2 regions of the Amycolatopsis alba DSM 44262 genome follow, and region 2 is predicted to be linked to the other one. Evidence: riboswitches for the same ligand, from Rfam matches in the RefSeq annotation. Region 2 holds a riboswitch; the other holds the start of a gene.

Region 1 (4,066 bases), 4.8 Mb from region 2:
CCGAGGTCGGCAAGCAGATCATGGCGGGCTGCGCCGCGCGGGTGAAGCGCGTGACGCTGGAGCTCGGCGGCAAGAACGCGAACATCGTCTTCGCCGATTCCGATCTGGAAAAGGCCGCGGCGAAGGCGCCCTACGGCGTGTTCGACAACGCCGGGCAGGACTGCTGCGCGCGGTCGCTGATCCTGGTCCAGTCGAGCGTGTACGAGAAGTTCATGGAGCTGCTGGAACCCGCCGTGAACGGGGTCGTCGTCGGGGACCCACGGCTGGAAGTGACCGAGATGGGGCCGCTGATCTCGGCGGGACATCACGCGAAGGTGTCGTCCTATGTGGACGACGCCGCGCCGGTCGCGTTCCGGGGCAGCGCGCCCACCGGACCGGGATACTGGTTCGCGCCGACCGTCGTCACCCCGCCGGACCTGCGGCATCCGCTGGCGTCGGACGAGATCTTCGGCCCGGTCGTCGCGGTGGTCCCGTTCGACGGCGAGACGGACGCGATCACCATGGCCAACCAGACCGAGTACGGCCTGTCCGGCTCGATCTGGACCCGCGACGTCGGCCGCGCTTTCCGCGTCGCACGCGGCGTCGAAGCCGGGAACCTTTCGGTCAACTCGCATTCGTCCGTCCGGTACTGGACGCCGTTCGGCGGATTCAAGCAGTCCGGGCTGGGCCGCGAGCTCGGCCCGGACGCTGTCGACGCCTTCACCGAGACCAAGAACCTCTTTATCAGCACAGAGTGAGCAGGTCTCTTTTCGTATCAAGACCATCAGCACGGAGGAATAAGTGGTGCAGCGTTTCGAAGGCCGCGTCGCGGTCATCACCGGCGGCAGCGGTGGCATCGGCCTCGCCTCCGCGCGGCGGCTGGCGAGCGAGGGCGCGAAGGTCGTCATCGGCGACATCTCCGCCGATGCGGGCAAAGCCGCGGCAGACGAGGTCGGCGGCCTGTTCGTGCAGGCCGACGTCACCGACGCCGACCAGGTCGAGGCCCTGTTCCAGACCGCCGTGGACGAATTCGGCTCGGTCGACGTCGCGTTCAACAACGCCGGCATCTCCCCGCCCGAGGACGACTCGATCCTCACCACCGGCATCGACGCCTGGGAGCGGGTGCAGAAGGTCAACCTGACCTCGGTGTACCTGTGCTGCAAGGCGGTGCTGCCCCATATGCGGCGGCAGGGCAAGGGCTCGATCATCAACACGGCTTCGTTCGTCGCGGTGATGGGCGCGGCGACGTCGCAGATCTCCTACACCGCGTCCAAGGGCGGGGTGCTGGCGATGAGCCGGGAGCTGGGCGTGCAGTTCGCGCGGGAGAACATCCGGGTCAACGCGCTGTGCCCCGGTCCGGTGAACACGCCGCTGCTGAAGGAACTCTTCGCGAAGGACCCCGAACGGGCGGCGCGGCGGCTGGTGCACGTGCCGGTCGGGCGGTTCGCGGAACCGGACGAGATCGCGGGCGCGGTCGCCTTCCTGGCGAGCGACGACGCCTCGTTCATCACCGCTTCGCAGTTCCTGGTGGACGGCGGCATCTCCGGCGCCTACGTCACCCCCCTCTAACCCGCTGCCCTGGTCGCGCTGCCCAAGTCCGTGAAGGCCTCCTTGAGGGACTCTGAGTCCCTCAAGGAGGCCTTCACGGACTTGATGGAGAACGCGTGACTCGCGTGATCAGGCCCGTGACTCGCGTGATCAGAGCCGTGACTCACGAGTTCCGGCTTCCGTCACGCGAGTTCCGGCTCTGATCACGCGAGTGCCGTCCGGGCACCGCGGGTGTCCGGGCGAACGGGACAAGTGACGTGCCCGGCCTGAAGTAGACGGGCGCTGAACACGCCAGGTACGGTGTGCGCACAACTGCAGATCGGGCCGTCGAGCTGGAGCGGGAGAGCCCCCACGAACGTGGTGGGGCACCGAAGGAGCAAACTCCCCGGAATCTCTCAGGTAGCCACTACCGCTTCCGCGAGGCCACTCTGGAAAGCAGGCGCGCAAGTGCGCCTCACCCAAGGTGAAAGCCACCCTTCCCACGGGTGGTGAAACTCTCAGGTGCCATGACAGAGGGGGAGTTCCCAGCGCACCGGTCTATCCGGCGCCTGAGTAAAGGAGCTCCCTTGACCAGTACGTCCTTCGACGACCGGCACATCGGCCCCTCGGAGTCCGAGCAGGCCAAGATGCTCGCCGAGGTCGGCTACGGCAGTCTCGATGCCCTGGTGGCCGCCGCGGTCCCGGCCGCGATCCGGGTCACCCGTGACCTCGAACTTCCCCCCGCCGCGTCCGAAGAGGACGCCATCGCGGAGCTTCGCGCGCTCGCCGCGCTCAACAAGCCGATGACGCAGATGATCGGCCTCGGCTTCCACGACACGGTCACCCCGGCGGTCATCCGCCGCAACGTGCTGGAGAACCCGGCCTGGTACACGGCGTACACGCCGTATCAGCCGGAGATCTCGCAGGGCCGTCTCGAAGCCCTCCTCAACTTCCAGACCATGGTCTCCGAGCTGGCCGGTCTCGCCACCGCGAACGCCTCGCTGCTCGACGAGTCCACCGCCGTCGCCGAGGCCGTCATGCTGATGCGCCGCGCGTCGAAGGCGAAGTCGAACAAGGTCGTCCTCGACGCCGAGTGCCTGCCGCAGACCATCGCCGTCGTGCGCACCCGCGCCGAGGCGATGGGCGTCGAGGTCGAGGTCCGCGACCTGCTCACCGGCCTGCCGGAGGAGTTCTTCGGCGTCGTCGTCCAGTATCCGGGCGCGTCCGGCGTACTGCGCGGGGCGGGCTTCTACTCCGCCATCTCCGAGACGGCGAAGGCCGCCGGCGCGCTGTACACCGTCGCCGCCGACCTGCTCGCTCTCACACTGGTCACCGCGCCGGGTGAGTTCGGCGCCGACATCGCCGCCGGTTCGACCCAGCGCTTCGGTGTCCCGCTCGGCTACGGCGGCCCGCACGCCGGGTTCATGGCCGTCCGCGCCGGGCTCGAGCGTTCGCTGCCGGGCCGCCTGGTCGGGGTCTCGGTCGACGCCGACGGCAACCCCGCGTACCGCCTCGCCCTGCAGACCCGCGAGCAGCACATCCGCCGCGAGAAGGCGACCTCCAACATCTGCACCGCGCAGGTCCTGCCCGCCGTGCTCGCCGCGATGTACGCGGTCTACCACGGTCCGGACGGCCTCAAGCGCATCGCGACCCGCGTCCACGAGCTCGCCGCCGGACTGGCAGGCGCCCTGCGCGCCGGTGGCGTCGAGGTCGTGCACGAAGGCTTCTTCGACACCGTCCTCGCGCGCATGCCCGGCCAGGCCGAAGCGGTCGTCGCGGTCGCGCGCGAGAACGGGATCAACCTCGGCCCGGTCGACGCCGACCACGTCCGCATCGCCGTCGACGAGGTCACCACGCCCGCGATCATCGCCAAGGTCCTCAACGCCTTCGGCATCGAGAACAAGGCCGAAGACGCGCAGGCCCTGCCCAGCGGCTTGAACCGCGAGAGCGACTACCTCACCCACGAGGTCTTCCACTCGCACCGCTCCGAGACCGCGATGCTGCGCTACCTGCGCAGCCTTTCGGACCTGGACTACGCGCTCGACCGCGGCATGATCCCGCTCGGTTCCTGCACGATGAAGCTCAACGCCACCACCGAGATGGAGCCGATCAGCTGGCGCGAGTTCGCGGGTATCCACCCGTTCGCCCCCGCCGACCAGGCCGAGGGTTACCACGTGCTGGTCGAGCAGCTGTCGAGCTGGCTGGCCGAGGTCACCGGCTACGACAAGGTGTCGCTGCAGCCGAACGCGGGCAGCCAGGGCGAGCTCGCCGGCCTGCTCGCGATCCGCGCGTACCACCACGCGAACGGCCAGGCCGAGCGCGAGGTCTGCCTGATCCCGTCGTCCGCGCACGGCACGAACGCCGCCTCCGCGGTGATGGCCGGGATGCGCGTCGTCGTGGTCAAGTGCACCGACGAGGGCAACGTCGACCTCGAAGACCTGCGCGCCAAGGTCGAGGCCAACCGCGACACGCTGTCCGCGATCATGGTCACGTACCCGTCGACGCACGGCGTGTACGAGAACGGCATCGACGAGCTGGCCAAGATCGTCCACGACGCGGG
Region 2 (4,066 bases):
TTCGCAACACCGGTTCCACCGGCTTTCGCCCCGGCGGCACCGAGCGTCGCGAAAGCCACTTTCGCGACATCAGACGTCCCGAAAGCCACTTTCGCGACACCCCAAGTCCCGTGAAGGCCTCCTTCACTACCTTCAGGGTAGGTAAGGAGGCCTTCACGGACCGAGGTCGTCGGCCCGCGCTCAGGACGCGGTCGCCTTGACGAACAGGTCCGCGAGTTCCCGTCCGTACCGCTCAAGGTCCAGCTTCGGGTCCGCCGCGAACTTCGCGGCCACCCCGTCGATGGCCTGCGCGATCGACAGCGCCATCACGTCGGCCGCGAAGTCGCCGAAAGCGCCTTCGTGCTGCCCCTGCTTCAGCTGGCGTTCGAGCCGCCCGGTCCGGAACTCCTCGACCATCGGCGCCGACATGAACCAGCCCTCGGCGTCCGAGCCGCTCGAAGCCATCTCGACCATGACCCGCACCAGTTCCGGGTACGAGCCGAGGAACGCGATCTCCGACTCGATGTAACCGCGCAGGAGCCCCGCCCGGTCGGTCGTGCCCTGGATCCGCTCCTCGAGGAACTTGTCCTTCATCCCGGTCGCGGTGGTGACCACGGCCTGCATCAGGCCGGCCTTGTTGGTGAAGTGATACGAGATGATCCGGGTGCTGGACAGCCCAGCCCGCTCCTTGATCTTCGCGAACGACGTCTTGTGGTAGCCGAGTTCGGAGATCGTCGCGATCGTGGCTCCGACGATCTGGGCCCGCCGCGCGGCTTCGGTGACTGACAGCCCCAGCTCCGCCTGGACCTCTTGCATGGCGCTTTGCGTGGAGGGAGTTACTTGCATGAGTAAAAAATAACACGGCTGAGTAAAAGTGGCAAATGCGGCCGAACGGGGGAGTGCGCGCGGCAAGCCTCAAGAAGAGCTTGAGGTCGACCGCGCGTCGCGTTGACCGCTTTGCCGGACGCGCTTACCGTCAATGGAGGTAAATCGCCAAGGTGTGATTCGGATGTCTGGGGCATCCGTCTTGACGATGGACTCCGGTGCGGACTCACGTGGGTCCGCGCGGCTTTGTTCGCCGGCCGCCAGGTCGGGCGAGGGGAGGCATGGCGTGGTCGAGGCTGGTAGCCCTCAAGAGCCGCTCGTTCCAATCGCTGACGGCGAGCAGGGCGAGCTGTTCCCCGACTCTTCCCTTCCGGATGAACTCGTCGGCTACCGCGGTCCCGCCGCCTGCCAGATCGCCGGGATCACGTACCGGCAGCTCGACTACTGGGCCCGCACGAAGCTGGTCGCGCCGAGCATCCGCACGGCGCACGGTTCCGGTTCGCAGCGGCTCTACTCGTTCAAGGACATCCTCGTCCTGAAGGTCGTCAAGCGGCTGCTGGACACCGGTGTCTCCCTGCAGAACATCCGCGTCGCCGTCGACCACCTGCGGCTGCGCGGCGTCCGCGATCTCGCCAGGGTCACCCTGTTCTCCGACGGCACCACCGTCTACGAGTGCACCTCGCCCGAAGAGATCGTCGATTTACTCCAGGGCGGGCAGGGCGTTTTCGGGATCGCCGTCAGCGGGGCCATGCAGGAGATCAGCGGCACCATCCACGAGTTCCAGGCCGAGCGGGCCGACGGCGGCGTGATCGAAACCGTCACGCCCGACGAGCTCACGCAGCGCCGTAACGCCCGTCGTACCGGCTGATCACGAAGCCGCGCGAGCGGCAGGGTAGGCTCACTCACGCGGTCGACGAATCCGCGCGGGAGAGACCGAGTCGATAACCGTTGAGCTCGGCGCCGAAGGAGCAAGTCCTCCCCGGAACCTCTCAGGCACCCTGGACCGCGCGGAAGAGACGCCTCTGGAAAGTGGTTCGCCAGGTCACAGCCTGGCGGCCCCGCCGACGGTGCAAGCCCGGCTCAACACTCGGGCGAAACTCTCAGGCGCCCCCACGGGGGTACGGACAGAGTGGGGAGGGCCAGGACAATCCGTCCCGGCCCCACCCCCGCGTCTTGGGAGGTCCCCGATGGAGCCCGTTTCACTGGCCGCTCTCGAAACCGGAACCCCTTTCGCGGACCGGCACATCGGCCCCGGTGCCGAAGAACTCACACGCATCCTCGACGTCGTCGGCGTCGCGTCACTCGACGAACTTGCCGAACGGGCCGTTCCAGCGTCGCTGAGGGAGTCCGCAACGCCACCGGACCTGCCGCCGCCCGCCACCGAGACCGGCGCGCTCGCCGAACTCCGCGCCCTGGCCGCGCGCAACCGGCCCAGGGTCCAGATGATCGGCCTCGGCTACCACGACACCGTGACCCCGCCGGTGATCCGCCGCAACGTCCTGGAGAGCCCGGCCTGGTACACCGCGTACACGCCGTATCAGCCGGAGATCTCGCAGGGCCGCCTCGAAGCGCTGCTCAACTTCCAGACCATGGTCGCCGATCTGACCGGTCTCCCGATCGCCAACGCGTCGATGCTGGACGAGGCGACCGCGGCGGCGGAGGCGATGACGCTGGTCCGCCGGGCGGGCAAGGCGAAATCGAACCGGTTCGTGGTCGACGAGGACACCCTGCCCCAGACGATCGAGGTCCTGCGCACCCGCGCCGAACCGCTCGGTATCGAGCTGGTGACCGCGGACCTGTCCCAGGGCATCACCGGACTCGGCCTCGGCGGCGACTTCTTCGGGGTGCTGCTGTCGTATCCGGGTGCTTCGGGCGCCGTCCGCGAATGGGACCACACGATCACCGAGGTCAAGGCGCTGGGCGCGGCCGTGGTGATGGCCGCGGATCCGCTGGCGCTGACGCTGCTGCGGTCGCCGGGCGAGCTCGGCGCAGACGTCGCTGTCGGATCGACGCAGCGGTTCGGTGTCCCGATGGGCTTCGGCGGCCCGCACGCGGCGTACCTCGCCGTCCGCCAGGGGCTCGAACGGCAGTTGCCGGGCCGTCTGGTCGGCGTGTCGAAGGACGCCGATGGCGCTCCCGCGTACCGGCTCGCACTGCAGACCCGTGAGCAGCACATCCGCCGCGAGAAGGCGACGAGCAACATCTGCACCGCCCAGGCGCTCTTGGCGGTCATCGCGTCGATGTACGCGGTGTACCACGGCCCCGAAGGGCTGCGCGCCATCGCGAACCGCGCGCACCGGATGGCGACCGTGCTCGCGGCGGGACTCGCCGAAAGCGGTGTCGACGTCGTGCACTGCGAATTCTTCGACACCGTCATGGTCTCCGTTCCCGGCCGGGCGGGCGGGATCATCGGCACGGCTCGTGAGCTCGGGGTCAACCTGCGGCTCGTGGACGCGGACCACGTCGCCGTCGCCTGCGACGAGACCACCACCCGTGAGCATCTTTCCTTGGTGTGGAAGGCCTTCGGGGTCGCGGTGTCCGATGTGGACTCACTCGACGCGGACACCGCCGACGGCTTCCCGCCGGATCTGCGCCGCACCAGCGACTACCTGACCCATCCCGTCTTCCACGCGCACCGCTCGGAGACGGCGCTGCTGCGCTACCTCAGGGCGTTGTCCGACAAGGACGTCGCGCTCGACCGGAGCATGATCCCGCTGGGTTCGTGCACGATGAAACTCAACGCCACGGCCGAAATGGAGCCGATCACCTGGCCCGAGTTCGCCGGACTGCACCCGTTCGCGCCCGCCGAGGACGCGGCGGGGCTGCTGACCATCGTCAAGGACCTGGAGCGGTGGCTGGCGGGAATCACCGGCTACGACGCGGTTTCCCTGCAGCCGAACGCCGGGAGCCAGGGTGAGTTCGCCGGACTGCTGGCGATCCGGGCCTACCACCGCGAACGCGGGAACGCGGCGCGGGACGTCTGCCTGATCCCGTCCAGCGCGCACGGGACGAACGCGGCCAGCGCGGTCATGGCGGGCATGCGGGTGGTCGTCGTGAAATGCGACGAAGAGGGCAACATCGACCTCGGCCACCTCAAGTCCACTGTGGACGAGCACGCGGACGACCTGGCCGCGATCATGATCACCTATCCCTCGACGCACGGCGTCTACGAGGACACCGTCCGCGACGTCTGCGCGCTGGTGCACGACGCGGGCGGCCAGGTGTACGTCGACGGGGCGAACCTGAACGCCCTGATCGGTGT

Evidence for each region. Region 2 has a riboswitch for glycine ahead of gcvP (aminomethyl-transferring glycine dehydrogenase). Riboswitches for the same ligand answer to the same signal wherever they lie in the genome.
Region 1: linked by a shared signal. The riboswitch ahead of gcvP (aminomethyl-transferring glycine dehydrogenase) and the one ahead of gcvP (aminomethyl-transferring glycine dehydrogenase) in region 2 are both predicted to bind glycine.

The regions. Positions count from the first base shown of each region.
Region 1 covers NZ_KB913032.1:1,665,319-1,669,384, reverse strand. The annotation lists gene AMYAL_RS0107680 (aldehyde dehydrogenase family protein) at 1-737, shown strand, start outside; gene AMYAL_RS0107675 (3-oxoacyl-ACP reductase) at 781-1,548, shown strand; glycine riboswitch at 1,946-2,050, shown strand; gene gcvP (aminomethyl-transferring glycine dehydrogenase) at 2,094-4,066, shown strand, end outside.
Region 2 covers NZ_KB913032.1:6,504,730-6,508,795, forward strand. The annotation lists gene AMYAL_RS0130495 (TetR/AcrR family transcriptional regulator) at 181-795, opposite strand; gene AMYAL_RS0130500 (MerR family transcriptional regulator) at 1,091-1,672, shown strand; glycine riboswitch at 1,719-1,820, shown strand; gene gcvP (aminomethyl-transferring glycine dehydrogenase) at 1,992-4,066, shown strand, end outside.